DNA from 2 places in the Actinomyces sp. ICM47 genome. Region 2 is predicted to be linked to the other one. Evidence: riboswitches for the same ligand, from Rfam matches in the RefSeq annotation. Region 2 holds a riboswitch; the other holds the start of a gene.
What was found. A riboswitch is a leader RNA that binds a small molecule or an ion and turns the genes downstream of it on or off. The one in region 2 is predicted to bind ZMP and ZTP.
Positions count from the first base shown of each region.

Region 1 (15,137 bases), on a different contig from region 2:
CTCGTCCCCGGACGTGCCACAATAGACACGTGAGCAGCACGGTCAACAACCCGCATCCTGGGTGGACGCCGCCGATTCCGGCACCGCCCGCCAGGCCCCCTCTTGCACGCGCGACAGCCTCCAGTCCGGACATGCCTGCCCCCTGGATGGCGGGCGTGTGCTCGGGCCTGGCCGTGCACCTGGGTGTCCCGGTCATGGTGATCCGCGGCGGCCTCATCGCCCTGACCTTTCTCGGTGTCGGCGCGGTCGCCTACCTGTGGCTGTGGGTGACGGTTCCCGAGGATTCGCCCGAGGCCTCGGCGTCGGGCACGCTCAGCCCCGGCCTCGTGCGTGTGCGTCAGGAGAGGGCCGCCCAGGTCGCGCGTAACCGCTTGGTTGTCACGGGCGTGGCCCTGCTGGTTGCCGCGGTGCTTGGGGCGATCCTGAACGCGACGAGCGCCCTTGAGTGGAGCGACATGGGTTCCATCGTGTCGATCGTCGCGGGCATCACTCTGGTGTGGAGCCAGAGCCGCGAGGTGCGCAATTGGCGCTCGGTGCGCTTTATCGGCGCGGTCGTGGGCGGTATTGCGCTGCTGAGCCTCGGCGTCGTCATGGCTGCCTCGCGTGACAACCCGCCCGTCATCCTGCTGCGTGGTGGCCTCATTGGTGCTGCCCTGGTTGCCGGTGTTCTCTTTGCGCTTGTTCCCATGTGGCTGCGTACGACGAAGGATTTGTCCGAGGCCCAGGCGCAGCGGGTGCGCGAGGCTGAGCGCGCCGACATTGCCGCACACCTGCATGACTCCGTGCTTCAGACGCTGACCCTGATTCGCGCCTCCGCCGAGGACCCGGCGCGCGTGCGCGCCATCGCCCTGACCGAGGAACGTGAGCTGCGCGCCTGGCTGTACACGGGCCACGCGCAGGCCGCCGACTCTCTCGAGGCCGCTGTCACCGAGGCCGTTGTCGGCGTTGAAAGCCGCTACGGTGTGCCCATCAGCGTCGTTGTCGTCGGCGACATGCGGCCCGGCCCGGGCGAGCTTGCCCTCGTTGCGGCTCTGGCCGAGGCCTGCCAGAACGCCGTGCGCCATGGTGCCCCGCCCGTCTCCGTCTACGTCGAGGTGCGCGCCCGCGTCGTCGAGGCTTTCGTGAAGGACAACGGCGAAGGATTCGACCCCGCCACCATCGCGGCAGACCGCCACGGCGTGCGCGACTCCATCGTCGGGCGCATGCGCAGGGCCGGGGGAAGTGCCACAATCCGCGCCCTGGCCCACGGCACCGAAATTGCTCTGAACGTGCCGCGCTCCGATATTCTGGAAGAAACAGCCCCCACTGGGAGGACACAGTGACTATCCGCATCCTTGTCATCGACGATCACCCCATGGTTCGCGCCGGGGTGCGCTTCGAGCTTGAACACTCCGGGGCCGACCTTGAGATCGTCGGAGACGCCGCCGACGTCGAAGGCGCCATCGCAGCGTGCCGCGCCCTGACTCCCGACGTCGCTCTCCTTGACGTGCACCTGCCCGGGGGCAACGGCGGCGGCGGTGCCGAGGTCGCCAGCTCCTGCCGCGACATCGACGGCCTGCACTTCCTGGCCCTGTCCGTCTCCGACTCCGCCGAGGACGTCGTCCAGGTCATCCGCGCGGGCGCTCGCGGGTACGTCACTAAGTCGATCTCCACGCCCGAGCTGGTCGAGGCCATCAGTCGCGTCGCCGCCGGCGACGCCGCCTTCAGTCCGCGCCTGGCCGGTTTCGTGCTGGATGCCTTCGGGACCGGCGAGGTCTCGACGACCGACTCTGAGCTGGACCTGCTGTCCGCGCGCGAGCAGGAGGTCATGCGCCTCATCGCTCGCGGCTACACGTACAAGGAAGTCGCCCACGACCTGTTCATCTCCATCAAAACCGTCGAGACGCACGTCAGCTCGGTCCTGCGCAAGCTCCAGCTCTCCAACCGTAACGAGCTGACACGCTGGGCCATGCAACGACACATCGTGTGAGGTCAGCCCCCTTTTGCGCGCGCCGATCATCGCCCGCTGGTCCGGCGTGCCTACAATGGAATCCCGAGAGCGTGACAGCGCCTGACCGCCCCGCACGGACGGCCTCTTTTATTTCCGCGACCTCGGAGGACGCATGCACCGCATCGGTTTTGACAGTGATCAGTACGTCGAGATGCAGTCTCGGCACATTGCCCAGCGACGCAGTGAATTCGGCGGCAAGCTGTATTTGGAGTTCGGCGGCAAGCTGATCGACGACATGCATGCCTCGCGTGTTCTGCCCGGTTTCACGCCCGACAACAAGGTGCGTATGCTGCGCGAACTGGCCGACGAAGTCGAGATCATCGTAGCCGTCAACGCCAAGGATTTCGCGCGCCGCAAGGTTCGCGCCGACATGGGAACCACCTACGACGACGAGGTCCTGCGCCAGATCGACGAGTTCCGCGAGCGCGGCCTGTACGTCGGTTCCGTTGTCATCACCCAGTGGACGGACGACAACAAGGCGGCTGCCGAGGTCAAGGAGCGCTTTGAGAAGCTCGGCATCCGCGTCTACCGTCATTTCCCGATTCCCGGCTACCCGTCGGACGTGGAGCGCATCGTCTCGGACGAGGGTTACGGCGCGAACGAATACGTGGAGACCAGCCGTGACCTCGTGGTTGTGACTGCTCCCGGCCCGGGATCCGGCAAGATGGCGACCTGTCTGTCGCAGCTATATCACGACCACAAGCGCGGCATTGAGTCGGGGTATGCGAAGTGGGAGACCTTCCCGATCTGGAACATTCCCCTCGATCACCCGGTGAACATCGCCTACGAGGCCGCCACGGCCGACCTGGACGACGTCAACATGATTGACCCCTTCCACCTGGAGGCCTACGGGATCAAGACGGTTAACTACAACCGCGATGTGGAGATTTTCCCGGTTTTGAGCCGCCTGTTCGAGAAGATCCTCGGCGCTTCCCCGTACAAGAGCCCCACGGATATGGGCGTGAACATGGCTGGCAATTGCATCGTCGACGACGAGGCCTGCAAAGAGGCGTCGCGCCAGGAGATCATCCGCCGCTACTACAAGGCCCTTGTGACCGAGAAGAAGGAGATGAGTGAGCCGGTGCAGTCGGCTCGCATCTCCCTGCTGATGAGCCGCGTCGGCGTGGGCCGCATGGACCGCCCGGTCGTTCGCCCCGCCCTGGAGCTGGCCGAGGCCACGGGTCAGCCTGCCGCCGCAATGGAGCTGCCCGACGGTCAGATCGTCACGGGCAAGACCTCGGCGCTGCTGGGCTGCTCCTCGGCGATGCTTCTTAACGCGCTCAAGAAGCTCGCGGGCCTGCCCGACGAGGTCCAGCTCCTGGCCCCGCAGTCGATCGAGCCGATCCAGCGCCTCAAGACTCACGACTTGGGTTCTCGCAACCCGCGCCTGCACACCGACGAGGTCCTCATCGCGCTCGCGGTCAGCGCCAACGGTGACGACAACGCGCGACGCGCCCTGGATAAGCTGAGTTCGCTGCGCGACTGCGATGTGCACGAGTCGGTCATCCTGGGGCCCGTGGACGAGGGCATCTTCCGTTCCCTGGGCATCCAGGTGACGACCGAGCCGGTGTACGCGACGAAGTCGCTGTACCGCAAGAAGTAATCGCATCGACGAGGCCGGGGTTTCTGCCGCGTATGAGCGCGGGGAGGCCCCGGCCTCGTCGCGAACCGCCCTTTGAACTGCCTCCCGTTTCTTGGACATTGAGATTGAAGTCCAGGGAATGGGAGGCTTTTTATGCTTGTGGGGGTGGGGCGGTCTAGGCTTGGAGGCGATGAGTGACGCGACTTCTTTGCCTGACCTTGGTTTCCTGATCGGCTCCGATGGGGGATTCCAGGACGACTACGTGCCGCCGGAGGTCCCCGCCTTCGATGTGGAGGACGCCCTGGGCGCCGACTACGACGACGGGTGGTCCGAGAGTGGTGTGCCCGGCGGCGAGTCGGGGGAGTCTTCTGCGTGGGAGCCTGCCCAGGCCTCGTTCGAGTCCTCCTGGAATCGACCCCAGCGCCCCAGTGTGGACCCCGATTCCCTCACGCGTGGCCTGAACGACCGCCAGCGCGAGGCCGTCACTCACGAGGGCTCGCCGCTGCTGATCCTGGCGGGTGCGGGTTCCGGCAAGACGCGCGTCCTCACGCACCGCATCGCCTACCTGCTGGCCACGGGCCGGGCGCGGGCGGGGCAGATCCTCGCGATTACGTTCACGAACAAGGCGGCCGCTGAGATGCGCGAACGCGCGGGTTCCCTCGTGGGGGACGACGCGCGGCGCATGTGGGTGTCGACATTCCACTCGGCGTGCGTGCGCCTGCTGCGCTACGAGCACGAGGCGGCGGGCCTGTCCTCGTCGTTCACGATCTACGACGCGCAGGACTCTCAGCGCCTCATCCAGATGGTCCTCAAGGCCCAGGACGTCGACATTAAGCGCTTCACCCCAAAGATGGTGGCGGCGCGCATCTCGGACGCGAAGAATGAGCTGATCGGCCCGGCGCGCTACGCGGACCTGGCAGGCAAGGACCCGGTGTCGCGCATCGTCGCGGCAGCCTACGTCGAGTACGACAAGCGTATGCGCGCCTCGAACGCGCTGGATTTCGACGACCTCATCATGCGTACGGTTGAACTGCTGCGCGACAACCCGCTGATCGCCGAGCACTATCACCGGCGATTCCGCCACATCCTGGTCGACGAGTACCAGGACACGAACCACGCCCAGTACGTCCTCGTGCGCGCCCTCGTGGGCGATGGCACCGACGGCGTGGAACCCGCCGAGCTGACGGTCGTCGGCGACTCGGACCAATCGATCTACGCCTTCCGCGGGGCCACGATCCGCAACATCGAAGAGTTCGAGCGCGACTTCGCGGGCGCGCGCACCATCCTGCTCGAGCAGAACTACCGCTCGACGCAGAACATCCTGTCGGCCGCGAACGCCGTCATTGCCCGCAACACGGGGCGCCGCGCAAAAAACCTGTGGACGGCCTCGGGCGACGGCGCGCTTATCACCCTGGACGCCGCGGACTCCGAGCACGACGAGGCCCGCTTTGTCGTCGGCGAGATTGATCGCCTGGCCGAGGCCGGCACCGACTGGGGAGACATCGCGATCTTCTACCGGACGAACGCCCAGTCCCGCGCGCTCGAAGAACTCCTCGTGCGCCAAGGCATCCCGTATCGCGTCGTCGGCGGCACCCGCTTCTACGAGCGCCGCGAAATCAAGGACGCGCTGGCCTACCTGCAGGTCATCTCCAACCCCGACGACACGGTCGCCGCCCGCCGCATCCTCAACGTCCCCAAGCGCGGCATCGGCGCCAAGGCCGAAGAAGCCATCGCCGCGCACGCCGCCCGCTATGGCATCTCGTTTGGTGCGGCCCTGCGCCACCTGTGGCTGCGCGCCGGGTGCCCCGCCGGTGAGGGCGAGGGGATCGACGTTGACGCGCTCGCTCATTCCACGTCCCCGGACGAGGCCTCGGCCGGGTCTTCGGCTCCCGTGTCCTCCGCTCAGGGGGCGGGGGAGAACCCGGCGGCAAGCTCCGCTGAGGATAAGAGCGCGGCTGCGGCCCCGGCCTCGTCCCAGACGACGCCGGAGGCAACCGGAGTCACGGATTCTGCTCGCACCCCTGATCCCGCGAGCGTGCCCGATCCCGCGAGCGTGCCCGAGGTCGTGGGCATCACCTCGCGCGCTGCGAAGTCGGCGGCCGCTTTCTGGGGACTCATCGAGACGCTACGCGCTGCTGAATCCCGCGGCGCATCCCAGGCCGACATCCTCGAAGAGGTCCTCGACCGCACGGGCTACCTCGCGGAGTTGCGCCGCAGCGACGATCCGCAGGACGCCTCGCGCGTCGAAAACCTGGCGGAACTGCACTCGGTCGCGGGTGCCTTCGCGGCCGACGCGCCCGGCGGCACCCTCGCGGACTTCCTCGAGCGCGTCGCCCTCGTTGCCGACTCGGACCAGGTGCTCGCGGAGGGCGAGCGCGGCGGGCAAGTCACCCTCATGACCGTGCACACCGCCAAGGGTCTCGAATTCCCGGTCGTGTTCGTCACCGGCATGGAGGACGGCACCTTCCCGCACCAGCGCAGCCTCGGGGACGAGAGCGAGCTGGAGGAGGAACGCCGACTGGCCTACGTGGCGATCACGCGTGCGCGCGAGCGCCTCTACCTGACGCGCGCGGCCGTGCGTAGCGCCTGGGGGACTCCGCAGGAGATGCCGCCGTCGCGATTCCTCGACGACATTCCCGCCGAGCTACTCGATGTACGCCGCGCTGCCACATCGGGGGAGCGCATGCGTGCCTCCTACGGCGGATCCTACGGGTCCGGATCGTACGGCTCAGGGGCCCATGGGCGCTCGCGCGGATCCGATGGGCGCGACCCGTGGGGCGATACCGACACGGGTGCCTTCGGGTCGGGGCGCCGGGGCACGGCCGCCCAGCCGTCCGGCGTGCGCAAGGTGACCCGCATGGGCGTCGCCTCCGCCGCTAAGCTGGCCGACGACAGGCCGGTGCTCTCGCTCAAGGTCGGGGACCGCATTAAGCACGCGACCCTGGGGGTCGGCACCGTGACCGGCGTCGAAGGGGAGGGACCGCGCACCGTGGCTCGCATCCGTTTCGATATGGGCGAGAAGCGCCTCCTCGTGCGCATGGCCCCGATGGAAAAGATTTCCTAGCGTTTCCCCCTCGGGGGCGGGCTGCTTGGCGTGCCCGTGGGCGGCGGCCTGCCCGTGGGCGGCGGCCTGCCCGTGAGCCGTCCGCGCTGCGAGCTTCGCTCGGCGCGTCGGATCCTCGTGTCGCGAAAATCCCCCCGTTTGGTGACGGTGAGATCGTAGTTCGAGGTAGTGTCGCGCCCAAAGTGCAGACCACCTCGGCGAAAAACGCTGAAAACGGGCTGTTATGGGCGAGGTGGTCTGCGTTTTGGGCGCAATGGTGTCAGAGTGTGCCGTCATGCGGCATTGAGAAGTGCCAGGTGGTCGGGGTGCCACAAACTATCCGCCCCAACGACGCCAGCAGCCCACCTCGCAACGCAAAGCAACGTCAAAGGAAAAGCGTGCTCGGGTCAAGGCTGCGACAAACCTTGATAATGTGCAGGAACGAGGGCAATCCCACCGGTCCCACGCTAGAATTATTGCGCTGACCACACCACGTTCAACGGAGGGAATAAGGTGGATCTTTACGAGTACCAGGCTAGGCAGATGTTCAAGGAGCACGGGGTGCCCGTGCTTGACTACCGCCTGGCGTCGACCCCCGAGGAGGCGCGTGAGGGTGCGCGCGAGCTGCTGGCGGAGGGTGCCTCCCTGCTGGTTGTCAAGGCTCAGGTGAAGACGGGTGGCCGCGGCAAGGCCGGTGGTGTCAAGCTAGCTCACACCGCCGACGAGGCCTACGAGAAGGCTGAGGCGATCCTCGGCCTCGACATTAAGGGCCACATCGTGAAGAAGGTCATGATTGCGGTTGGCGCGGACATCGCCGCCGAATACTACTTCTCGATCCTGCTGGACCGTTCGAACCGTCGCCACCTGGCGATGTGCTCGCGTGAGGGCGGCATGGACATCGAGACCCTCGCGAAGGAACGCCCTGAGGCCCTGGCTCGCGTGCCTCTCGACCCGGTCGTCGGCATCGACGCCGAGGTCGCTCGCCGTATCGCCATGGAAGCGGGTTTCGACGAGGCCACGGCGCAGGCCATCGCCCCGGTCCTCGAGACCCTGTGGGCCGTCTACCGCGATGAGGATGCGACCCTGGTTGAGGTCAACCCGTTGGTCTCCAGCCCCGACGGCTCCGTGTGGGCTGTGGACGGCAAGGTGACCCTCGACGACAACGCGCGCTTCCGCCACCCTGTCCACGCCGAGCTGGTGGACGTGGCGACGCAGGATCCGCGCGAGGCCGCCGCGAAGGCAGCCGGACTCAACTATGTGCGCCTGGAAGGCCAAGTTGGCGTGATCGGTAACGGCGCGGGCCTCGTCATGTCGACGCTCGACGTGGTCGCGATGGCCGGCGAGGAGTTTGGTGGCATGAAGCCCGCGAACTTCCTTGACATCGGCGGCGGTGCCTCGGCTGAGGTCATGGCTAAGGGCCTGGACATCATCCTCGGCGATGAGCAGGTCCGTTCCGTGTTTGTCAATGTTTTCGGCGGCATCACTGCCTGCGACCAGGTCGCTCGCGGCATCATCGGCGCGCTCGAGACGCTGGGGGATGCGGCATCCAAGCCGTTAGTCGTGCGCCTCGATGGCAACAAGGTCGAGGAAGGGCGCGCGATCCTCGAGCAGGCCGCGCACCCGCTCGTCCACATGGAAGAAACGATGGATGGGGCGGCCCGGCGCGCAGCCGAGCTCGCAGCCCAGGAGCCGTCGAAGTAACGACCCGAGAACCGCAGGAGAACACCCATGACTATCTTCGTCAACTCTGACACCCGGGTCATCGTCCAGGGCATGACCGGTGCCGAGGGCCGCAAGCACACCCAGCGTATGCTCAGCGCCGGCACGGCCATCGTGGGCGGCACGAACCCGCGCAAGGCCGGCACGACCGTCACTTTCGACGTGCAGGGCTACGGCCCGGGTGCGGACAAGGTCACCGACGGCCAGGTCGAGATCCCCGTCTTCGGCACGGTCGCCGAGGCCCGCGAGGCCACCGGCGCGAACGCCTCCGTCATCTTCGTCCCCCCGGCCTTCGCGAAGGGTGCTGCCCTGGAGGCCATCGAGGCGGGTATTGAGACGATCGTTCTCATCACCGAGGGCATCCCCGTCCAGGACTCGACCATCGTGGTTGAGCGTGCTCTTGAGGCGGGCGTGCGCCTGATCGGCCCGAACTGCCCCGGCATCATCTCGCCCGCGCAGGCGAACCTGGGCATCACCCCGGCGGACATCACGGGTCCGGGCCGACTCGGCCTCGTCTCGAAGTCCGGCACGCTGACCTACCAGCTCATGTACGAGCTGCGCGACTTTGGCTTCACGACGTGCCTGGGTATTGGCGGCGACCCGGTCGTGGGCACCACCCACATTGACGCGCTGGCTGCTTTCGAGGCGGACCCCGACACGGATCTTGTCATCATGATTGGCGAGATCGGCGGCGACGCCGAGGAGCGCGCGGCCGCGTGGATTCAGGAGAACATGACGAAGCCCGTCGTCGCCTACATCGCTGGCTTCACGGCCCCCGAGGGCAAGACGATGGGCCACGCGGGCGCGATTGTTTCCGGTTCATCCGGCACGGCCGCGGCGAAGGCGGAGGCGCTCGAGGCCGTGGGGGTACGCGTGGGTCGCACTCCTTCGCAGACGGCGCAGATCGCTCGTGAGATCCTCTCGCGATAACGTCACAGCTTGAATCGGCCCGGGGTCGGCGCGCAGCGTCGCGGCCCCGGGCCGATTCTGTCACCATTGGCCTGTGAGTGAGCGCATCAGAGAAGTACCGATCACCCGACGGACGACAACCACGTATGTGGCGGGTCGAGCGACCATTCGCGTCAGGGTCCCAAAGGGATGGGCGCGTGGCCTCGTCGCGGGCGTGGAGGCGGCCTTCGCGGGGTGGGCGATTACGACCGTGACCACGATGATCGTCTACCTGTCGCTGCGCTCGAACACGTGGATGAGTGACACGCTGCCGCGTGATGCGCTGGCGTTGGGCGGTGACCTGTGGGTGGCGACCCTGGGGGGTACGTCGGTGGCCGGGGGAGTGTCCTACCGTGTGATTCCGACGCTTTTTGGTGCGCTGTTGGTCCTCCTCGTGCGGCTTTTGTTGCGTACGACGACGGGGTTTCCGAGGTCGTCGGCGTTGTTTGCGGTGCCCGGGTTCCTCCTGACCGCGTGGTTTCTGGCGGGTACGTCGGGGGTTCATTCGCAGTGGTGGACGGGCACGGTCGGCGCGATTCTGATTCCTCTCATTGGGTCGGGTTGGTTCGTGGTGTCCAGTTATTCGCGTGATTCTGAGGCTCCGTCGATGCAGCATTGGATTTCTGGTGGCTTCAAGATGGGTGGCCTCGTGAGTCTGGTGACGGTGGTCGCGGCTGCTGCTGCGGCGGTGGTCGCGCTGGTGGCGGGCTGGAGTCGTGCGAGTGGCATCCAGGAGCTGCTGGGCGCCTCGTCGCTGGTGGATACGACGTTTATTGTGGGCGCGCAGGCGCTGTTTGCTCCCACGGCGATGGCCTGGGCGGCGGCCTGGTGGTCGGGCTCGGGTTTCATGACGGCGACGGATTCGCTGCATTCGCCGACGGTCGTGGACGCGGGGCCGATTCCGCCGATTCCGCTGCTGGGGACGGTCCCGGAGACGGCTCCCGGCAACTGGGTGGTTTTTGTGCCGGTCGTGTTGGGTATCGCTTGTGGCGTTGCCTCGGCGCGCGTGTATCGGCGTTCTCACCTGTTGCATCAGAGCGCAGAGGGTCTCCTGGCCTCGGTTGTGTTTGTTTCGATTGTTGCGCTGTGGATGTGGAGCGCGACGATGAGCATGGGGTCGGTGCGCTTGGCGTTCATGGGGCCGCTTGTGGGGCGGTCGACGTTGTATTTGTTCTTGGAGGTTGGGCTGCCGGCGATGCTCGTGCCGCTTGTCACGCATCCGACGACGCTGGCTTTGGTGGGGCAGAGTGCGGGCCGCGTGCGCTCCGGGGGTGAGGCCCTGCGCCGCCGCCACGCTGAGCGTTCGTCGCGTGAGGCGGCCACGGCCTCGTTGATCGAGGGGGACGAGGCTTGGGCTGAGCGCAGGGATGACGCGGGGTCGGCGGACGCGACGGAGGTCGGTGAGCCGTGGGCTGAGTCCGCTGAGGCCGTTCAGCCTGACAAGCTGCGGGCCGCGTGGAGGAACCGTGAGGTGTGGGCTGAGTCGGTGAAGGCAGCGAAGCGGCGGGTGAAGCGTCAGAAGCGCGTGGCTTGGGCTGAGCCCGCTGACAAGGATGACGAGGGTGACACGGATGACCCCGAGGCGCAGGGGACGAAGGGTGAGGGCCTGAACTAGACTGGGAGGTGCCGCGACTGGCGAGGGTGGATCACCACCGGGGAGCGGCTGCATGTCCCGCGAGGCGTCGCCCGCCTGGGCGCCTGGGTTTGGCTCTTAACCTGGAGGAATTATGTCCGTCTCCCTGGACAACCTGGAACCCATCGACGTGCGCCCCATTAAGCGGGCCCTGATTTCCGTGTATGACAAGACGGGCTTGGAGGACCTTGCGCGTGCGCTGGGTGAGGCCGGTGTGGAGATCGTCTCCACTGGCTCGACGGCTGCTCGCATCGCGGCCGCGGGTGTGGCTGTTACCCCGGTTGACGACGTGACCGGTTTCCCCGAGGTGCTTGAGGGGCGCGTGAAGACCCTGCATCCCTTCATTCATTCCGGCATCCTGGCCGACCAGCGTAAGGCTGCGCACCGCGAGCAGATCGCGCAGCTGGGCATCCAGGCGTTCGACCTGGTCGTGTGTAACCTGTACCCCTTCCAGGACACGGTTGCGTCGGGTGCATCCTTTGACGAGTGTGTCGAGCAGATCGATATCGGTGGCCCTTCGATGGTGCGAGCCGCCGCGAAGAATCATCCGTCGGTCGCGGTCGTGACCTCTCCGGAGCGTTACGCGGATGTCGCCGAGGCCGTGGCGGGGGAGGGCTTCACCCTCGAGCAGCGCCGTGTGCTGGCCGCTGAGGCTTTCGCCCACACGGCGACCTACGACCTGGCGATTGCTGGCTGGTTTGCCGACGAGCTGGGTCTTGAGGACGTGCGCGAGACGTTGGATGATGTCGCCGAGGCGCATCTGGACGCCTCGGATGCTGCGTTCCTGGAGTCGCTGGGCTACGAGGCCGGTGAGGACTGCGTGGTGGAGGTTGCCGAGGAGGGCGAGGCCTCTGGCATGCCCGTGTTCGTCGCGGACGCCTTCGAGCGCGTGGAGTCGCTGCGCTACGGTGAGAACCCTCACCAGGGCGCGGCCGTGTACCGCGAGATCGACGAGTCCTTCGAAGATGAATCCTTCGACGAGGAGGCTTTGGCCCCGGGCATCGCGAACGCGCGCCAGCTGCACGGCAAGGCCATGAGCTTCAACAACTACACGGACGGCGACGCCGCGCTGCGCGCCGCCTACGATCACGAGCGCCCCTGCGTGGCGATCATCAAGCACGCGAACCCCTGCGGCATCGCGGTGGCCGACGACGTGGCCGAGGCGCACCGCTTGGCGCACGCCTGCGATCCCGTGTCGGCATTCGGCGGCGTGATTGCGGTGAACCGCCCGGTGAGCGTGGAGCTGGCCCGCCAGATCGTCCCGATCTTCACCGAGGTCGTGCTGGCTCCCGATTACGAGGAGGGCGCGCTCGAGGTGCTCTCCGCGAAGAAGAACCTGCGCGTCCTGCAGGTTGAGCCCCCGGCTCGCGGATCGTACGAGTTCAAGCAGATCAGCGGTGGCCTGCTGGTCCAGGAGCGCGACGATATTGACGCGCCCGGTGACTCCCCGGAGAACTGGACGCTCGCGGCCGGCGCTCCCGCCGACGAGGCGACGTTGGCGGACCTGGAGTTCGCGTGGCGCACGGTGCGTGCGGTGCGATCCAATGCGATTCTGCTGGTCAAGGACGGTGCGTCTGTGGGCGTGGGTATGGGCCAGGTAAACCGCGTGGACTCGTGCAAGCTGGCGGTCGAGCGCGCGAATACGCTGGGTTCGCGCTCGACGGGTGACGCGGCGGCCTCCAATGTGGACAGCGCGGGCGGCGCTCGCGCGTCCGAGGTCGTGGCCGAGGCACCGGAGCAGCGTTCCATTGGCGCGGTCGCCGCGTCGGATGCGTTCTTCCCCTTCGCGGACGGTCTGCAGGTGCTCATCGACGCGGGCGTGAAGGCCGTCGTTCAGCCCGGTGGCTCCGTGCGTGACCAGGAGTCGATTGACGCGGCGAACGCCGCGGGCATCACGATGTACCTGACGGGGACGCGCCACTTCGCGCACTGATTTTCCCGTTTGTGGGTCTCAGGGGGGCGAGCGCCGGTGTGGCGCTCGCCCCCCTGTGATGTGCTCGGGTGTGCTTGACAGGGAGTGTCACACAGCATATTGTTCAATTATTGAATGAAAGGCCGTTGGCCCTGTTGAAAGGTGTCGTATGACCACCCTGACCGCTTCCCCCGTCGCCGCGCGCGAGAACCGCGTTCTCGCCGACCGTCTTGGCGGCACGCTCGTCCGCGAGATTGCTCTGATCGCCGCTGGCACGCTCGCCATGATCGTCCTGGCCCGCATCTCGGTCCCGCTGCCCTTCACGCCTGTGCCCGTCTCGCTCGGTACACTCGGTGCCCTGTCTGTGGGTACGACCCTGGGTGCGCGCCGAGGCCTCGTCTCCGTCGGCGTGTACGCCCTCCTCGGTATCGCGGGCGCTCCGGTCTTCACCGGTACGAACGTCGGATGGGCCTTCGCTTCCTTCGGTTACATCCTCGGCTACTTCCTCGCCGTCGCAATCGCGGGTCTGGCCGCCCAGCGCGGTGCGGACCGTCGCGTGCTTACGATGGCACCGACCGCGCTTGTGTCCCTCTTCTCTGTGTACATCTTGGGCTTGGCGTGGATGATCCCTTTCACCCACATGACGTTTGCGCAGGGGCTGGTTAAGGGCTTCGTTCCCTTCATCATCGGCGACCTCGTCAAGGCTGCTGTTGCCACCGGAGCTTTCCCGATGCTGCGCTCCTTCTTCCGCTGATACCACGCCTTCGGGCGTGACTCGAGTCGGCCTCGTCCCCACCCGGGGCGGGGCCGCTCCTATTTGCGCTGACGATAGGCGGTGACATGCGCTATGGTGTGCGACGGTGCGGGGTGTGCGCGGGTAGCATTAGGAGGGTGAACGCTACTGACATGCACCCCGTCCTCGTCGTCGACTTCGGCGCGCAGTATGCCCAGCTGATCGCGCGCCGCGTGCGTGAGGCCAACGTCTACTCCGAGATCGTCCCCCACACCATGAGCGTGGCGGACATGCTCGCCAAGGAGCCCGCCGCCATCATCCTGTCCGGCGGCCCGTCCTCCGTGTACGAGGAGGGTGCGCCCTCCGTCGATCCCGCGATTTTCGAGGCCGGGGTGCCGGTCCTGGGGATCTGCTACGGTTTCCAGACCATGGCCCACGCGCTCGGCGGCACCGTGGGTCGTACGGGCACCCGCGAGTACGGGCATACCGAGGCAACCGTGGCCGGTGAGTCCTGCTTGTTCGGTGGCACCCCCGATGATCAGATCGTGTGGATGAGCCACGGCGACGCCGTCCAGGGCGCGCCCGAGGGCTTTACCGTCACTGCGTCTACGACTGAGACCCCTGTCGCGGCCTTCGAGTCGCGCGAGCGTCGCCTCTACGGCCTGCAGTGGCACCCCGAGGTGGGTCACTCCCAGTTCGGTCAGGACGCGCTGAAGAACTTCCTGTACGAGGGTGCGGGCATTACGCCCACGTGGACTGCCGGGTCCATCGTGGATGAGCAGGTCGAGAAGATTCGCGAGCAGGTCGGCGACGCGCAGGTCATCTGCGCTCTGTCCGGCGGCGTGGACTCCTCCGTGGCTGCGGCCCTTGTGCACAAGGCCGTCGGCGATCAGCTGACCTGCTTCTTCATCGATCACGGCCTGCTGCGTGCGGGCGAGCGCGAGCAGGTGGAGAACGACTATGCGCGCGGCATGGGCATCCGCGTCATCACGTGCGACGAGTCCGAGCGCTTCCTGTTCGCCCTGGCTGGCGTCACCGAGCCCGAGGCGAAGCGTAAGATCATCGGCCGCGAGTTCATCCGCTCCTTCGAGGCCGCCCAGAAGCAGGTCATCGAAGAGGTTGGCGCTGCCGGCGGCGAGGTGAAGTTCCTTGTCCAGGGCACCCTGTACCCTGACGTCGTCGAGTCCGGCGGCGGCGAGGGCGCGGCCAACATTAAGAGCCACCACAACGTGGGCGGCCTGCCCGAGGACATGACCTTCGAGCTGGTCGAGCCCCTGCGCACCCTCTTCAAGGACGAGGTGCGCGCGGTCGGCCGCGAGCTGGGTCTGCCCGACTACCTGGTGAACCGTCAGCCCTTCCCGGGCCCCGGCCTCGGTATTCGCATCATTGGCGAGGTCACGCGCGAGCGCCTGGACATCCTGCGCGCCGCTGACCTGATTGCTCGCGAGGAGCTCACGGCGGCTGGCCTGGATCAGGAGATCTGGCAGTGCCCGGTCGTCCTGCTCGCCGACGTTCGTTCCGTGGGTGTTCAGGGTGACGGTCGTACTTACGGCCACCCGATCGTGCTGCGCCCCGTG
Region 1 is NZ_CAJPJE010000002.1:28,097-43,233, forward strand. It holds gene QZ149_RS00785 (ATP-binding protein) at 132-1,322, shown strand; gene QZ149_RS00790 (response regulator transcription factor) at 1,319-1,969, shown strand; gene QZ149_RS00795 (DUF1846 domain-containing protein) at 2,103-3,593, shown strand; gene QZ149_RS00800 (UvrD-helicase domain-containing protein) at 3,763-6,636, shown strand; gene sucC (ADP-forming succinate--CoA ligase subunit beta) at 7,129-8,316, shown strand; gene sucD (succinate--CoA ligase subunit alpha) at 8,344-9,264, shown strand; gene QZ149_RS00815 (DUF6350 family protein) at 9,392-10,897, shown strand; ZMP/ZTP riboswitch at 10,901-10,985, shown strand; gene purH (bifunctional phosphoribosylaminoimidazolecarboxamide formyltransferase/IMP cyclohydrolase) at 11,010-12,848, shown strand; gene QZ149_RS00825 (biotin transporter BioY) at 12,997-13,581, shown strand; gene guaA (glutamine-hydrolyzing GMP synthase) at 13,734-15,137, shown strand, end outside.
Region 1: another riboswitch for ZMP and ZTP. It lies ahead of purH (bifunctional phosphoribosylaminoimidazolecarboxamide formyltransferase/IMP cyclohydrolase); the one in region 2 lies ahead of glyA (serine hydroxymethyltransferase).

Region 2 (15,137 bases):
CCCGCGCGGATCCCTCCCAGGGAGCCCTCACTGCTCGAGTCCCGCGTACAGGGGGTGCTTATCCGTGAGCTTCTTGACGCGGGCGCGCAGGGCATCCACCTCAACATTGCTGCCAGACGCGCCCTGCGCCAGCGTCGTACCGATGATGTCCGCAACCTCCGCGAAGTCCTCGGCGTCGAAACCGCGCGTCGCAAGGGCGGGGGTACCGATGCGCAGGCCCGAGGTGACGGCCGGCGGACGCGGGTCAAAGGGCACCGCGTTGCGGTTGACGGTAATGCCGACTTCGTGCAGCAGGTCTTCGGCCTGCTGGCCGTTAAGTTCGGACTCGACGAGGTCGACGAGGACCAGGTGCACGTCCGTGCCGCCGGTGACCAGCTTGATGCCCGCGTTCTTTGCGTCGTCAGCGCCCAGGCGTTCTGCAAGAATCTGCGCGCCTTCGAGGGTACGACGCTGGCGATCTTTGAACTCCTCGGTCTGCGCGACCTTCATGGCAATGGCCTTCGCGGCGATCACGTGCATGAGGGGGCCGCCCTGCTGGCCGGGGAACACGGCGGTGTTGAGCTTCTTGCCCCACTGCTCGCCGCGCGAGGACAGGATCATGCCGGAACGAGGCCCACCCAGGGTCTTGTGAACCGTCGTCGTGACGACGTCGGCGAAGGGGACGGGGTTCGGATGCAGGCCTGCGGCCACGAGGCCAGCGAAGTGAGCCATATCCACCCAGAGGGCGGCACCGACCTCGTCCGCGATGTCGCGGAAGGCCTGGAAATCGAGGTGACGCGGGTAGGCCGACCAGCCGGCGATGATCACCCGCGGGCGCTCGGCGAGGGCCGCCTCGCGAACCTTCTCGGGTTCAATGCGCATGGTCTCGCGATCGACCTCATAGGCGACCGCCCTGTAGTGCTTGCCCGAGAAGTTCAGACGCATGCCATGAGTCAGGTGGCCGCCGTGAGCCAGGGACAGGCCCAGGATCGGGTCGCCGACGTTCGCCATTGCCATGAGGGCCGCAGCGTTGGCCTGCGCGCCTGCGTGGGGTTGCACGTTGACGTAGTCGCCACCGAAGACCTGCTTGGCGCGCTCAATGGCGAGCAATTCAGCAACATCGACAAACTCGCAGCCGCCGTAGTAGCGACGACCCGGGTAGCCCTCTGCGTACTTGTTTGTCAGGACGGAGCCCTGGGCCTGAAGGACTGCACGCGGAACGAAATTCTCAGATGCGATCATCTCGAGGGTGTCTCGCTGACGTCCCAGTTCGGCGTCCAGCACTGCCTGGATTTCGGGATCCAGCTGCGCCAGTGTCATGTCGTTGAGGGAGTCCATATGGTTCTCCTGTTGATCAGTCGAATGTGATGTCGGCAACTTCAAGCCCAGGCGGGCGGCTCTCGATGCAGGCACGCCGCTCCCCGGTGGTACCCCACCTATTTCGCCAGTCACGACGCATGTACAAGTCTATCTCTCCCCGTTAACCCGCGCATTCTGCCAAAATGTCAGGAATCGACCGAACGGTCACCCAACACGACACCGCGACTCCACAGACAGTCTCAATACGTGAAATCACAGCCCATTTTCGCTTGTACTTAACCCTTTGGTTAGCAAACAAGTTAACCGTATGGATAGACTAGGGTTAACACCTAACGGTGACTGAGGCGCTCAGGGATTACTTACTCAGTAAATGTCCTGACCATCGGGGGATTCACTCCTCTAACCGACCTACAGTATTTGAATTTGAAGAAGTAGAAGGAAGACGCACAGATGACAACTTTGATGAAGCCAACTGCACGCGCCGCCTCGACGGCTCTCGCATTCGAGCATGCGTCGGATTTCGCCGCGTCCGCCGACAACGCCATCAAGCGCATGTGCGACATTATCGCCTCGCTTATCGGCATCATCCTGCTGACACCGGTGTGGATCATCGTTGCAGCGATGGTGCGCCTGCACGACGGCGGTCCCGCTTTCTTCAAGCAGGAGCGCGTGGGCCTCGACGGCACGAGTTTTACCATGTTTAAGTTCCGCACCATGCACGTTGATGCGGAAGCCATGAAGGCCTCGCTGACTGAGGCCAACGAGGCCGACGCCAGCGCCGGCAACTCCGTCATGTTCAAGATGGCCAACGACCCTCGCGTCACCCGCATCGGGGCCTTGCTGCGTAAGACCTCGATCGACGAGCTCCCCCAGCTCTTCAACGTTCTTCGCGGTGATATGTCTCTCGTCGGCCCGCGCCCCCCGCTCCCCAGCGAGGTTGCGCAGTACGAGCCGCGCGTCATGGGCAAGTTCGCGGTCCGCCCGGGTATTACCGGCCTGTGGCAGATCTCCGGGCGCTCCAACCTTTCCTGGGACGAGACAGTCCACCTGGACCTGTCCTACGCCCAGCACCGTTCCCTCACGCTCGATGCGTGGATCATGCTGCAGACCATTCCCGCTCTGCTGCGCCATGAGGGAGCCTACTGATTCTTTCTGCGTGTGTGTGAAATAGGGTGAGGCCCGAGCCAAACGGCTCGGGCCTCACCCTTTGACGCGCACAATGAGTCGCACACCCGCATAGATAGGGGCACGCTATAAAAAGGTCGCCACAGCGCCTTGAGGACGCTTCAAGCCCTCGGAACAACGGGCAGACGCCGACGCAATCAGAGTCAGCCAGGAGCGCCAGCAGCACCCTCACAAACATCACATGCGCCGACAACACATAACGGACTCCACGATGACATACGCACTGACAGACTCAAGGGACCAGCAGGACAACCCAGCTCTCCTATCAGCACCATCACAGCAAGAGCGGTGGTAGCACATGCTAGATTGGAAACAGGTAAGGCCCACGAGGGTTTGACACCATCGCCACTGAACCCGTCACTGAAGCTGTTTTATACCCGTGTCAAAACCTCGATAACGGTTATTGCGCACCTAACAACTCACATATTCAACAGCTGTATGACCAACAATCACCTACCGGCTCACGAGACGTCATGACCACTTGGAATCACCTCTGAAGGCCGCGTATTACGCTCGACACCCAACTTGACAGAAGTCGTCACAGTGTCGCACTTCGTATGTCGGACACCCTAGAGGTCCACAGACTTCGAACGCCTGGTAATCCTTTCCCGCATCACCTCACGCCTCAACCAGCCGACTCTCTATCCAGGAGCAAACGCCCCAGTCTCATTCCGGGGAGAACGCTTACAGTAGCACGAAATACCCCTCTAACAGCCAAGACAGACAGCGAGGCGGGCCGAACCCGTGGGTTCGGCCCGCCTCAGCGAGCATCACTTACGCCGCGCGTATCACGCCTGCGACGCGTTCTTCTCCACGACGAGGCCCAGCTCGTCGAAGGTACCCATGGCCTCAAGGCGACGAATCAACTCAGGCCAGTGAGCAATGAAGTCCAGAGCCTCCACCGTGTAGCGCTTCGTCAGGCGCTTGGGTTCGTGCGCGATGCGCCACGCCCAGCCCAGGCGAGCGTTGTGGACCCAGTCGGGAAAGTAATCCTCCGCAGCCTTCGCGTACTGGTCGATCCAGCCACCGGCCACACAGACGGACACGTCAGGGACCTGCTCGAGGACCCAGGATGCGACGACGTCCTGAAGCCCCGCACCGAGTCCAACGATCGCTAGGCGCGGATGAAAGTCCGTCAGGATGGACGGGTTGGCCTTGAGACGGCGCAGGCCGTCGTAGCCGTCAATGTGCTGGACGTTGAAACGGCTCAAACGCTGTGCGACGGCCTGCCCGGCCTCCGTGGTCGTGCCGATCACCGTGATACGCGTGCCGTCTTCGAGACGGTCGAACACGTAGGGAAGCACGAGATCCGTGGATGTACGACTGACGTTGTACCCTGCGGCCCGCAGGCGCATCTGAAGGAATGTTCCGTCGAACCCGATGGTGCTCATGCGCGACAGGGCTGGGAAGTCCGCGTGCAGGAGGGACCAGTGGTTCAGCCATGAGGTCGCGTGCCCGGGAGTGAGCAGGCGCGTCGCCATCGCTTCGAAGACGGGATCGGCATCAGATGCGCCGACGGAAGGGGACTTGTCAGTCATGGGTTCACCTCAGCAGGCTTCCTTTAAGATCGAAGGAAACGGACACAGCTCCAGCGTAGTTGGCGTGCTCTTCGACCGCGATGCGGTTGACACCGTCCTTGAGCACATCACGCGGAACAGACACAGTGGCAAGATTCTTCTTGGCTGCGCCGAGGGACACGTTGGACTTGGCGTTGGTGTTGTTCGTGACGGCACCTTCCGGCATGTTCACGCGCTTTACTTCGGTTCCGTTGACGTAGATGACGGCGCCGTCGTCGACGCGAACGTCGAGGGTAAGCTCGAAGTCAGCGCTGATGGTGCCCAGGTTCACGTCACGGGCGAAGTAGGTCGTGATGGGTCGCTCGGAGGCGGCGAGCACGAAGGGGGTAGCGGCGTCGCGGTCGCCCCAGCCCAGCGGGCTGGCTCCGTGCTTCCACTGTGACAGGTCTGCGGTGGAGTTCCACGCGTCGTCAGGAGCATCCTTGGAGTTCCAGTAGTTCCAGTACTGTCCGGTGGGCAGGAACTCACCGAAGTTCACGCCGGACACGTCGAGTACCTCGAGGGGCTGATCGGGATCCGGGGTGATCGGTTTGTCCGGGTCGGGCTGCGGCGCGGGTTCCGGCTCGGGTTCGGGTTGCGGCTCGGGTTCGGGTACATCAGCCTTTGCGACGACCTGGACGGTGCCGTCGATGGTCATCGAGGAGCTGGACCGGTAGTTGAGGTGTGTCTCGACGGCCAGGGTGTTGGTTCCAGCGACGAGCTGGGACGCGGGGACGAAGACCAGCTGACGGTCGGCGCGCGCGGAGGCGGTCGTCACGGAGGCAGACGCGTAGGTTCCTGCGGTGACGGCACCATCGTTCATGCGCTGGCGTACAACCTCAGTGCCGTTGACGTAGACCACGGCGCCGTCGTCAGCCGTCACGGAGACGTTCACGCCGCCGATGGCGGTGGGGTCAGCGACCGTGAAGGTGGTGCGCGCGTAGGTGGTCAGCGGGCGGGTCTTGGGCGTGCCGGGCTTGAGCGTGGTACCCAGGTCGGCTGCGCCATATCCGATGGGGGCGGTGCCGCGGCTCCACGAGGAGTCGTCGTACGAGGTCTGGGTCCAGTCTGCGGACACAGCATCGGTCGACCAGTGGTACGCCCAGGTGGCGTCGTCATCAACGAGGATAGTCGAGTCATCGGGCTGGGTCGGCTGGCCGTTGGCGTCGACCGTGTACGCGTGAGTCGAGGCACCTCGCAGGCCGTCAGACGCGACGGCGCGCACGAAGAAGCGGTTGTTGCCTCCCAGGGGCACGGTGATGGAGGTCGAGGTCGTGGTGGCGATTGTGCGATCATCGCGCAGAATGTCGTAGGATTCGGCACCGGGCACGGACGACCACTTGAGGGTCACCTCCTTCGCGTTGCCGTCGGAGGCGCGCAGGTTGGCGGGCACGGCGGGGGCGGTGGCGCTGCGTGCGGGCATGCGCACCCAGCCACCGGACCACTGGCCGTCCGTCTTGGAAGTGTAGGAGAAGTTGAAGTCACCGCCGGCCCACAGGGCACCGTCATCACCCATTTCGAGGGCCCAGGCACCGGTGGAACGCAGGGAGGACAGACGGTACGGGGTCCAGCCGATCTGACGGCCGGTGGCCTGGTCCCATCCGCCTACCCACTGGATCTCGTCGGCGCGCGTCCAGGTGTCGCCGAGGGCGAGGTACTGGTAGGCGTCCTGGAAAGCGTAGTCGGAGCAGTGGCAGGAGCCGTAGACAACGCCGGTCGCAGAGGCAGTGGTCGCCTGCAGGTCGCCGCCGTTTTGCATGGTGATGGACCCGGAGGTGCGGCTCATGTCGGAGGTGTTGTAGCCGAACAGCGAGTGCTGCGAGCCGCCGAAGTAGGCGCGCCCGTTACCAACGGTGACGGCCTGCTGGTACTTGCCGATGAAGTAGGAGTGGCGGAAGGACCAGGACTGGTCGAGCTCAGCTCCCGCACCGGTGCCCAGGCGGGCGGCATTTTCGGCAACGAGGTCGTGTGCGCGAGTGAAGTGGCCTGCAGCGTAGAGGTAGGAGTCGTTCTCGTCCACGTCGATGTCGATGACGGCACCGTTGAACTCGGGGTTCCACGAGCGATCGGGCTTGCCGGACAGGTCCAGGCGGGCACCGTTACGGGCGTACACGGAGGAGGAGCCGTTACCCGTCAGGTGGGTGAAGGCACCGGCCAGGTAGATGTGTTCGCCGACGACCTTCGCGGCTTTAACGGTCACAACGGATGCGTTGCCGTTGCGGATCTGCAGGTCCCACGAGGGATCAATCTGGCCGGTGGCAGCGTCGATCAGGACGGTTCCGACGTGGGTTTCACCGTTGACCTTGGTGAAGTCACCGACTGCCAGCAGCTTACCTCCGGGCAGCTCGACGAGGTCCTTCACCTGGTTGTTAAAATCGAAGGTCTGGCCGGTCCAGTCACCGGTGGTGGCATCGAAGGCTGCCAGGCCACGGCTGGTGGTCTCCGAGCCGTTCTTGCCCTTCTGCACGCCGGTGAAGTTACCGCCGACGTACATGGTGGAGCCAACCTGTTCGAAGGCCTGGACCTGGATACTTCCCTCTTGGATCGAGCCGTTGAGGTTACCGGTCACGCCCCACGTCGTGGGGGTCGCAAATTCGGAGACCGATGCCTTCTGGGTCTCAGCGGCAGTGCCGCCGTCACCGATGGCACGGAAAGAGGAGTCCGTGGAACTCAGCTCGGGACGGATGTAGACCTCCGCGTAGGGATTGATGATGGAGCCGTTGCGGCGGAAGAACGACGTCGAGGAGGAGGTGTCGTACCAGGAGGACGCGAGGGGACCGTAGCCGAAGCCCATCGTGTACTGGTTCTGAGGAGACGCATTCAGGTTGACGTAGCCCCAGCTGGTGTTCGTACCAAAGCCGGCCCACACGATGCCGCCGTTGACCCACCACTCGCGGTTGAACTTAACGTTGACGGGATGGGCGCTCTTGAAGGGCCAGATGAAGTCGCGCATCTTGGGGAACTGCATGCGCACGGTCTGGTAGGCGCTGCCCCGGTGGTTCCAGGCACGCTGGACCATGACTCCGTCCGGGAGGTCAGAAACTTTGGTGCCCCCGAGCAGTCCGTTCACAGTCTCGTGGGACGCCTGGACGACCTCGAAGTCGCCGGGAGTGCGCGGGCGGGTCTGGAGGCGAGTCTGGTCTCCCTTGCCCTGGCTCCAGGTTTCCCAGCCTTCACGGCCGCGACCGATCATGACCCAGCCGCCACCGTCCGTCGTCTGGTCGCAGAAGAACTGGCCGGGGGCATCCATTGTGGCCGTCTGGAGCCAGTAGGTGCCGTCCGACGAGCGCGGGTTGTTCTGTTTAATCTCCCAGCATGAGGCCGCAGCAGTCGCTTCGGAGAGGCCATCGTGGAGGGGGTCAACCGCCGCCTGAGCTGCGACGGGGCTGAGTGCAAGCACTCCGAAACCGGTTATTGATGCCAGGCCGAGGGCCAAGCAGCGGCGGATAGTCTTCATCGGATCCTCACTGGTATCGCATTAATGGTTACCCCTATAGTGTCACGAAAACCCATCACGCTCAACCATGTGGTTAGCCAAAAACGAGAGTGTTCTACCACATACGAAGGAGCCCTCGCCAGAACGGCGAGGGCTCCCCCTGTCAACAGGAATATATGAGGTCGGTCAAACTGTCCAAACTAGTCATGACATCACCTCAACCTGCATGAAGCGACACGATGTTCGCTCTATTTGGCCATTGTTGCGGACAAATCAAAGGACATGGACGGCGTGCCCTTGTAGTTGATATGTTCCTCAACGCCGATGCGATTCACTCCAGATGTCAAGTAGCTGGCGGGAATCTTCACCTCGAGCAGATCGGAGGCCGCCTTGGGGGCAGTTACCGCCGCATTCGCGTACGTGTCATGGCTAATGTTGCCATGCGACATACGCTTCGTGTCCACGACCTGTCCGTTGATGCGCAGGACGACGCCGTCGTCCGCACGCACCTTGACGGTGAGGGTCGTATTGGGGGTGACGGTGCCCAGGTCGATGTCACGCGCGAAGTAGTACGTGACGGGGCGATCCTTCTTGGCGATGTCCAGGCGAGTGGCCGCGTCCGAGTCTCCCCATCCGATGGGGCCTGCACCGCGCGACCAGTCCGCCAGGGATGCGGTCGTTGCCCAGTCAGAGACAGGAGCTGCCATGGCGGTCCAGTAGTTCCACTGGGTGGAAGCCGAGGGGATGACCTCGCCGTTCGTCATAGCGCTAACGTCGATGGGCTTGGTGGCATCCTCGAGGTTTGTGGGCGCCGAGGGTTCAGTGTAGGGAACCGGGACCGGGTTCGGATCGGGCTGGGGTTCCAGCTCCGGCTTCACGTCGTCATCCCCGGAGGTCGATTCGGGCGTTCCGTCGACGCGGATCACGGAGGCCCACATGCCCACGGTTGCACTGCGCGTGTAGTTCACGTGCGTTTCGACTGCGATGACGTTGTCGCCGGTGGTGAGCAGGGAGGCCGGCACGAAGACCTCGGACGGGGAGCTCGTGGCCGCACTGTAGCTCGGCGCGGCGTTGGCTCGCGTCGTGTAGCTCACGGCACCTGCGTCAATGCGCGTACGGTCGACCTCGGTGCCATTGACATAGACCACTGCACCATCATCGGCCAGGTACTTCACGGTGACACCCTTGAGCGCCTTGGCGTCGACCACCGGGAAGTGCGTGCGGAAGTAGGAGGTCACGGGGCGCGCGACGTTCGACTGCAGGACGGTCGCGATGCGAGAGTCGCCGTAGCCGAGCGGAGCGGCACCGGTGGACCACTGGGAGTCGTCGAACGAGGCCTGGTTCCAGTTCTCGGGGGCGGCACTATTGAGCGCACGGTAGTTCCAGGTGGCACCAGCGTCCAGGAGGACGGGGTTGGTGGGGTCAACCTCGCCGTCGGCCGGGGGCACGTAGACGGCGGTGGTGGCGGAGCGGTTGCCCGCAGCGTCGACTGCGCGCACGAAGAAGCGGTTGTCGCCGCCGCGCGGGACCTCAACGCTGGCCGAGGTCGTGGAGGCGATGGGGCGATCATCGCGCAGAATCTCGTAAGAGACGGCGTCGGAGACGCCTTCCCAGGCCAGGGTCACAGACGAGGCCGTGGAAGCGGTCGTGTGCACGAGCGTCGGGGTCTCGGGCGCAACGTTGTCGCGGTTGTCGTAGCGAGCGAAGCCACCGTTCCACTGAGTGCGCGAAGCGTCGATGTGCGACAAATCGAAGTCGCCGCCGACCCACAGGTTGCCGTTGGTATCGGTCGTGAGCGCCCACGCACCGGTCTTGCGCCTAGAGGAGAGCTCGAAGGGGGTCCAATGCAGGTTCTCGCCGGTGGTTGCGTCCCATGCGCCCACCCACTTGATCTCGTCGATACGAGACCAGCGGTCAGACACGGCCCAGTCGTACTTGTCCTGGTAGGCACCGTCAGAGCAGTGGCAGGAGCCGTAAATGACGTTCTTGGAGGAGATGGTGCTGGCCTGCATGTCGCCGCCCATGCTCATGGTGAGGGTGCCGGAGGTGCGCGAGTTCGTGCCAGTGTCGTAGCCGAACAGGGAGTGCTCGGAGCCGCCGATGAAGACGCGGTTGCCCCCGGTGGCGATGGTCTGCTGGTACTTGCCGGCGCTCACGGTGGAAGGTTCGAAATTGAATTCGAAGTCCTGGGCGGCACCGGGCTGGGTCGAGAACTTCGCCGCGTACCATGCACGCTCGGAGCCGTGTGCACGGGTGAAGTGTCCGCCGGCGTAGAAGGCACCGTTAGCCTCGCTGACGCCCACGGCCTGAACGGAACCGCTAAGTTCCGGGTTCCAGCTGCGGTCGGGGCGCCCGTCGAGAGACACGCGGGCAGCGTTGCGCCCGTAGACCTTTGAGGAGCCGCCGCCGCTCAGGTGTGTGAAAACACCACCCAGGTAGACGTTGCCGTCGTAGTAGTCGAGCGCGCGCACGCTCACCTGGCCGCCGTTCAGCGCGTTACTGATCGACAGGTCCCACGAGGGGTCGACCTGGCCGGTGGAGGGGTTAATGACGACGGTGCCGACATGAGTCTCGCCGTTGACGCGCGTGAAGTCGCCGGCCACGAGGAGGCGACCGTCGGGCAGGGGCAGGAGGGCCTTGACCTGATTGTTGAAGTCGAAAGCCTGGCCGGTCCAATCGCCCGTATTGACGTCGAAGGCCGCCAGGCCGCGCGACGGGTTCTCGGAACCGTTCTCGCCCTGCTTGACGCCGGTGAAGTTACCGCCGACGTACATGGTGGAGCCGACCTGCTTGAGGGCCTGGACCTGGATGGATCCTTCCGCGTAGGAGCCGTTGATGTTCCCGGTTACGCCCCACGAGGTTGTGGCCGCGTAGTTCGAGACGGCGCGGGTCACGGTGAAGCCAGCCTCGCCCTCGTCCGGGATGCGGGTGAAGGCCGAGGAGTCGGAGGCGATGCGCGGACGCACGTAGGCCTCAGAGTAGGGGAAGACCGTCTGGCCGTTCTTGTGGAAGAAGGAAGAGGCAGAACTCAGGTCGCCACCCCAGTTTCCGGCACCGATGCCGTAGCCCCAACCGACAGTCCAGCCGGTGCGTGCCGACGGGTAGAGCTGGAGGGCGTTCCAGCCCTGGTCGTAGCCGAGGGTATTCCACAGGAGGCCGGAGACGGGACTGGCACCGTCCATCGAGACGCTCACCGGGTGAGCCATCTTGAAGGGCCACACGAAGTCCGTCATCTTGGAGAACTTCAGGTCCAGCTTCTGGTAGGAGCGGCCCGAGGCGCTCCACGAGCGCAGGACGCGCACGCCGTCCGGCTGGTCCTTGATGTCTTCATTGTTGAGCAGGCCGTTGACAGCGTCGTTGGAGAGCTGAACGACGTCGAAGGCCGACTGGTTACGCTCGCGCGTTGTGAGCTTCGCCGGATCGCCCTTGCCGCCGCTCCACGGCTCCCAGCCTTCGCGGCCACGGCCGATCATGACCCAGCCGCCGCCATCTGTGGTCTGATCACAGAAGAACTGGGCGGGGGCGTCCATCGCGGGGGTCTGGAGCCAGTAGGTGCCGTCCTGAGAGTTGGGATCGCGCTGCTTGATGTCCCAGCACGAGGCCGCTGCGGTGGCGGCGCTCAAACCGTCGTGAAGGACGGTTTGACCGGGGGAAACGGGAGGTGGATTGCCATCATCTGCGTGCGCCATCGGGGCGAACGCAAGCGATGCACACGCGATAATCGGCGCAGATGCAAGGGTTACAAGGCGCGAAAGTGCGGAAGCCATGACACGGCCTTTCAGCGGGACAATAATCTTGTTGCACTAAGGATTACACAACAAGGGAAAGTCCATCAACCGGCCGGTCAAGTCAAACCTTCACAGGTACCTCATACACCCCTCCCTTACCCCCGCTTTTTCTTCGCTAAGGACCCAAGTCCCGAGAGATGGAGCCGATCCCGAAAAGCCCAACAAACACAAGCGAAAACGAGGACCGAGAGGGCCGACCCAGCGACCATCCCGACGAAAGAATCGCATCCGCACAACCATGCTATACAACCACCAGGAATTGCGGCAGATGCGCCCACAACAAGGATTGGCTTGACCACTTCAGAGATTTTCGGTGTCACACCGATGAAGCGCGACACCTGAACGGTCGCCATCGCAGCGTCAAGTACCATACATACCGCCCAAACCGTCGCAGCTGCGACCATACCTCCACGAGGAATGAAAATGACGTTGCCCACAACGTTCAGCGTCAGCACCACAACCTTGTTCACGGCCGCCCACCCCGAGCGCCCACTCATGATGAGCAGCGAGTGAATGTTGCCCGCCATGAAGGTCACGATAGAGCCGATGCACAGGACAACGAGCACGTTCGCGCCCGGCGCGAAACCATCACCGAGGATCCTCATGAGAGCCGGAGCGTAGATCGCCATGAGCGCGTAGATCGGCGCGGCGAAAAGCACCAGCCAGATGGAGGCCGTGCCGTAGAGGTCGCGCAGCTCCTTGATGCGCTCCTGGTGCAGGAGCTTGGAGAACTGCGGAGAGACGACGACGCGCAGGGCCGTATCGACGACCATGCCCGCCTGAATGAAACGGATCGCACCGCCGTAGATACCCGAGGCAGCATCGCCCGCGAGCAGGCCGACCAGCAGGACGTCCAGCCACTGCAGGGCCTGCTCGAGACCGGCAGTCAGGGTGCGAGGCAGGGCGAAGGAGACGACCTGGCGACGACGCTGCGCACTCGGCCAGCGCCCCTCAGAGTCCGCCACCGACGGCATGTGCCGCAGCAGCAGCCACCAAGACGCCACCAGCACCACGACGAAGGGCAGTGCCCACGCGACTGAGACGAGCGCCAGAGAACCCGTCAGCGCGGCCGCCAGGGCCACCAGAAGGGGACGCAGGCCCGGCAGCAGCAGGTTCTGGACGAGCACGTACTCACGCATGTTACCCAGCGCCCGCAGCGCGGCGGACGCCACGAGCGTGAGTGCACCGATCGGGACGAACCAGAGAACAGCACGGGTCGCACCCGACACCTCGGCATTCCAGATCAACGGGGCCACGGCCTCGAGAATGAGGACGCACACGGTGGACACACCCACCGTCATCGTCGCCATAAACGACAGGGTTGCGCGGATCTCCTGGGGCGCATCCAGGGAGAGGCGAGGCATCAGGTAGATGGCCGTGGAGTCCAGGCCAACCTTCGCCAAAGCCATGACGATGGCGAACACGCCTGTCGCCTGTGTGACGACGCCCGCGCCGGTCGCGCCCAACATGCGCGAGAGAATGATCGTGAAAGCGAAACCCAGGATGGCCGAGGCCATGGCTCCGACGAACCCGACGATGCCCCCGCGAGCGAGGGACCGCCTGGCTTGATTTGTCTCACTCATGAGTAACCTTCCCGCTACCACGTACCACGCGGTAGCCTTTCCCTATAATCGATCGATGGGAAACACATGAACTTCATCAACTCTCTCTCCCCCACCCGCAAGAAGGGCCTCGTCGCAGCAGCGATCCTCCTGGTCATCGCGCTCGTCATCGTCGTGGTACTGCGCCTGACGGGCTCTTCCGACACTGAGACCACTGCAGCCTCCGGCGTGCAGAGCGTGGGTCCCGGCCAATCCGACGCCCCGCAATCCATCGCCAAGACCATCACGCCGCAGTCGGCGGGTCCCGCCAACGCAACCGGCGCGATGGACACGGCCACCGAAGCTGGCGGCCAGGCCTCGTACATCCTGACAACCCTGTACGACGCGTACACCGATCCCGAGCAGGCCCAGGCAACCGACCTGTCTTCCGTGCTCACCGAGTCCGCGCTCGAAGAATTCGATGCGCAGGCTGTCGAATGGGCGAAGGAAGGCCTGCACTCCGAGGGCACGCCAACTGTCGAAAACCCGCAGGTCATCGCCGATGACGGTGCCGGAAACCTCACCGTGTCGGCCTGTGTGGACTCTTCCTCCGTGCGCGTCCTCAACGACGCGGGGACGTCTTTCACGGACGACACGACCATGACCCGCGCCCTCACATACTTTCAGTTTGTGAAGGATGGTCAGAACTGGAAGCTCTCCGGTGTCTCCTTCCCCGACGACCCGACCTGTTGAGTCGCTCGAGCATCCGAGTGGAGAAAGCCCCGTCGTTCGCGGCGGGGCTTCCCCATTCGCCCAGACGCACGGGGGCCGCGACGCGGACCGTACCGGCGACGGAACCGGGCGTAGGTGTACCGGCTTGGGCGGCGGCCAGGCGCAGCGGGTGGTTCTCTTCTTCCAGGTGACGCGACAGCAGAGCGGCGGCGACGACCGAGAGCATCAGGCCCGTGTTCATGCCGTAGTAGAACTGCTCGACCAGGGTGGCCAGCATGATGCCGCCCAGGATCGAACCGTAGACGTCCTTGGCCCGCCAGATGCGCGGGAACATGCGCAGGAAGAACAGGATGAACAGGAAAATGCCGACGAGGCCGTAGGAGAAGAGGACGGTCCAGAACTGGCCCTGGGTACCCAAAGCCGGCAGCCAGGACGACGCCGAGGGGCGAGGAGCACCAAATCCCAGGAACGGCGATTCGGCAAGCTCGTTGAGAGTTTCCAGGTAGTTCGACGCACGGTCTGCGGTTGAGGAGGATTCCTGGAGACGGTCGAACAGGGACTTCGAGGCGGGTGTGGACAGCCAGGCCACCACACTGACGATGAGGGCAGCGATGATGCCCAGAACGGTGCGCCACGCCCCGGCGCGCAGGCGCTGGAAACCGACCCACGTCACGATGACGATGAGGCCGATATACATGCCACGGTTGAGCGTTGCCGCCGCCGGAATGATCGACAGCGCGCACACGCCGACAACGATGAAACGATATGTCGAGCGCTCACGCCACAGCACGTACGCAAAAATCAGCGCGAGCGGGAAGATCATCGAGTACACGTTGCCATACGTGTTCGAGTAGATGAACGGCGCGGAGGGACGCGGGTCGGACAAAATCCACGACGACGGGTTCCACTGGGTGGTGGCGCGCTTCGTGAAGTCCTTGACGAAGTCGTTGGCGTGCAGCGGCTTCGGCACCAGGTAGTACATGAGCGTCTTGAAGCGCAGCTCGGGCCACGCCATGGCGATGAAGCCACCAATCGTGGTCGACAGGAGAAAACCCCACATCGTGCCCACGATGACGCGCACGCTCAGCGTTTTACGCGCGTTGTACGCGTAGACCGCGAAGATACCGGGAGCGAGCTGGAGCAGGAAGCGGTAGAACGCGCCAATGACGCGCCCGCCCGAGTCGAGCATCGACATAGACGCCAACACCCACGCCAGGAAAAACATCCAGATGATCGTTCCGGGCGGGAAACGCAGACCGCTTCGGCCAAGCATCAGCACGAGCATGATGATTCCGAAGAACGGCCACATCAGGTCGCCGGAGCCCATGACCCACCAGAGCAGGTACATCGAGTAGGCCGCGACGAAGGGCCACGCCGGCAGGTCCTGCGCGTCCTCCCGCAGCGGCCCGATGCGCGCCGGTGGCGGCTTCCTCCAGATTCCGCGGCCCCAGCTCACGCGCTCGTGTTCCCTTCAGGAGTGCCACGTTCCTCGGACGAGGCCGGGGCTGCGTCAGCGCTGTTCTGCGCGGTCGCGTCGGCCTCTGGTTCGTCAGCCGGGTGGAGCGGGGCGAGCCTGTTGCTCCTGCGCGAAGACAGGTAG
Region 2 is NZ_CAJPJE010000028.1:10,159-25,295, reverse strand. It holds gene QZ149_RS06645 (bifunctional methylenetetrahydrofolate dehydrogenase/methenyltetrahydrofolate cyclohydrolase) at 1-31, opposite strand, end outside; gene glyA (serine hydroxymethyltransferase) at 28-1,317, opposite strand; ZMP/ZTP riboswitch at 1,356-1,441, opposite strand; gene QZ149_RS06635 (sugar transferase) at 1,750-2,445, shown strand; gene QZ149_RS06630 (WecB/TagA/CpsF family glycosyltransferase) at 3,273-4,022, opposite strand; gene QZ149_RS06625 (fibrinogen-like YCDxxxxGGGW domain-containing protein) at 4,027-7,497, opposite strand; gene QZ149_RS06620 (fibrinogen-like YCDxxxxGGGW domain-containing protein) at 7,725-11,243, opposite strand; gene QZ149_RS06615 (oligosaccharide flippase family protein) at 11,360-12,847, opposite strand; gene QZ149_RS06610 (hypothetical protein) at 12,914-13,558, shown strand; gene QZ149_RS06605 (O-antigen ligase family protein) at 13,479-14,993, opposite strand; gene QZ149_RS06600 (glycosyltransferase family 2 protein) at 14,990-15,137, opposite strand, start outside.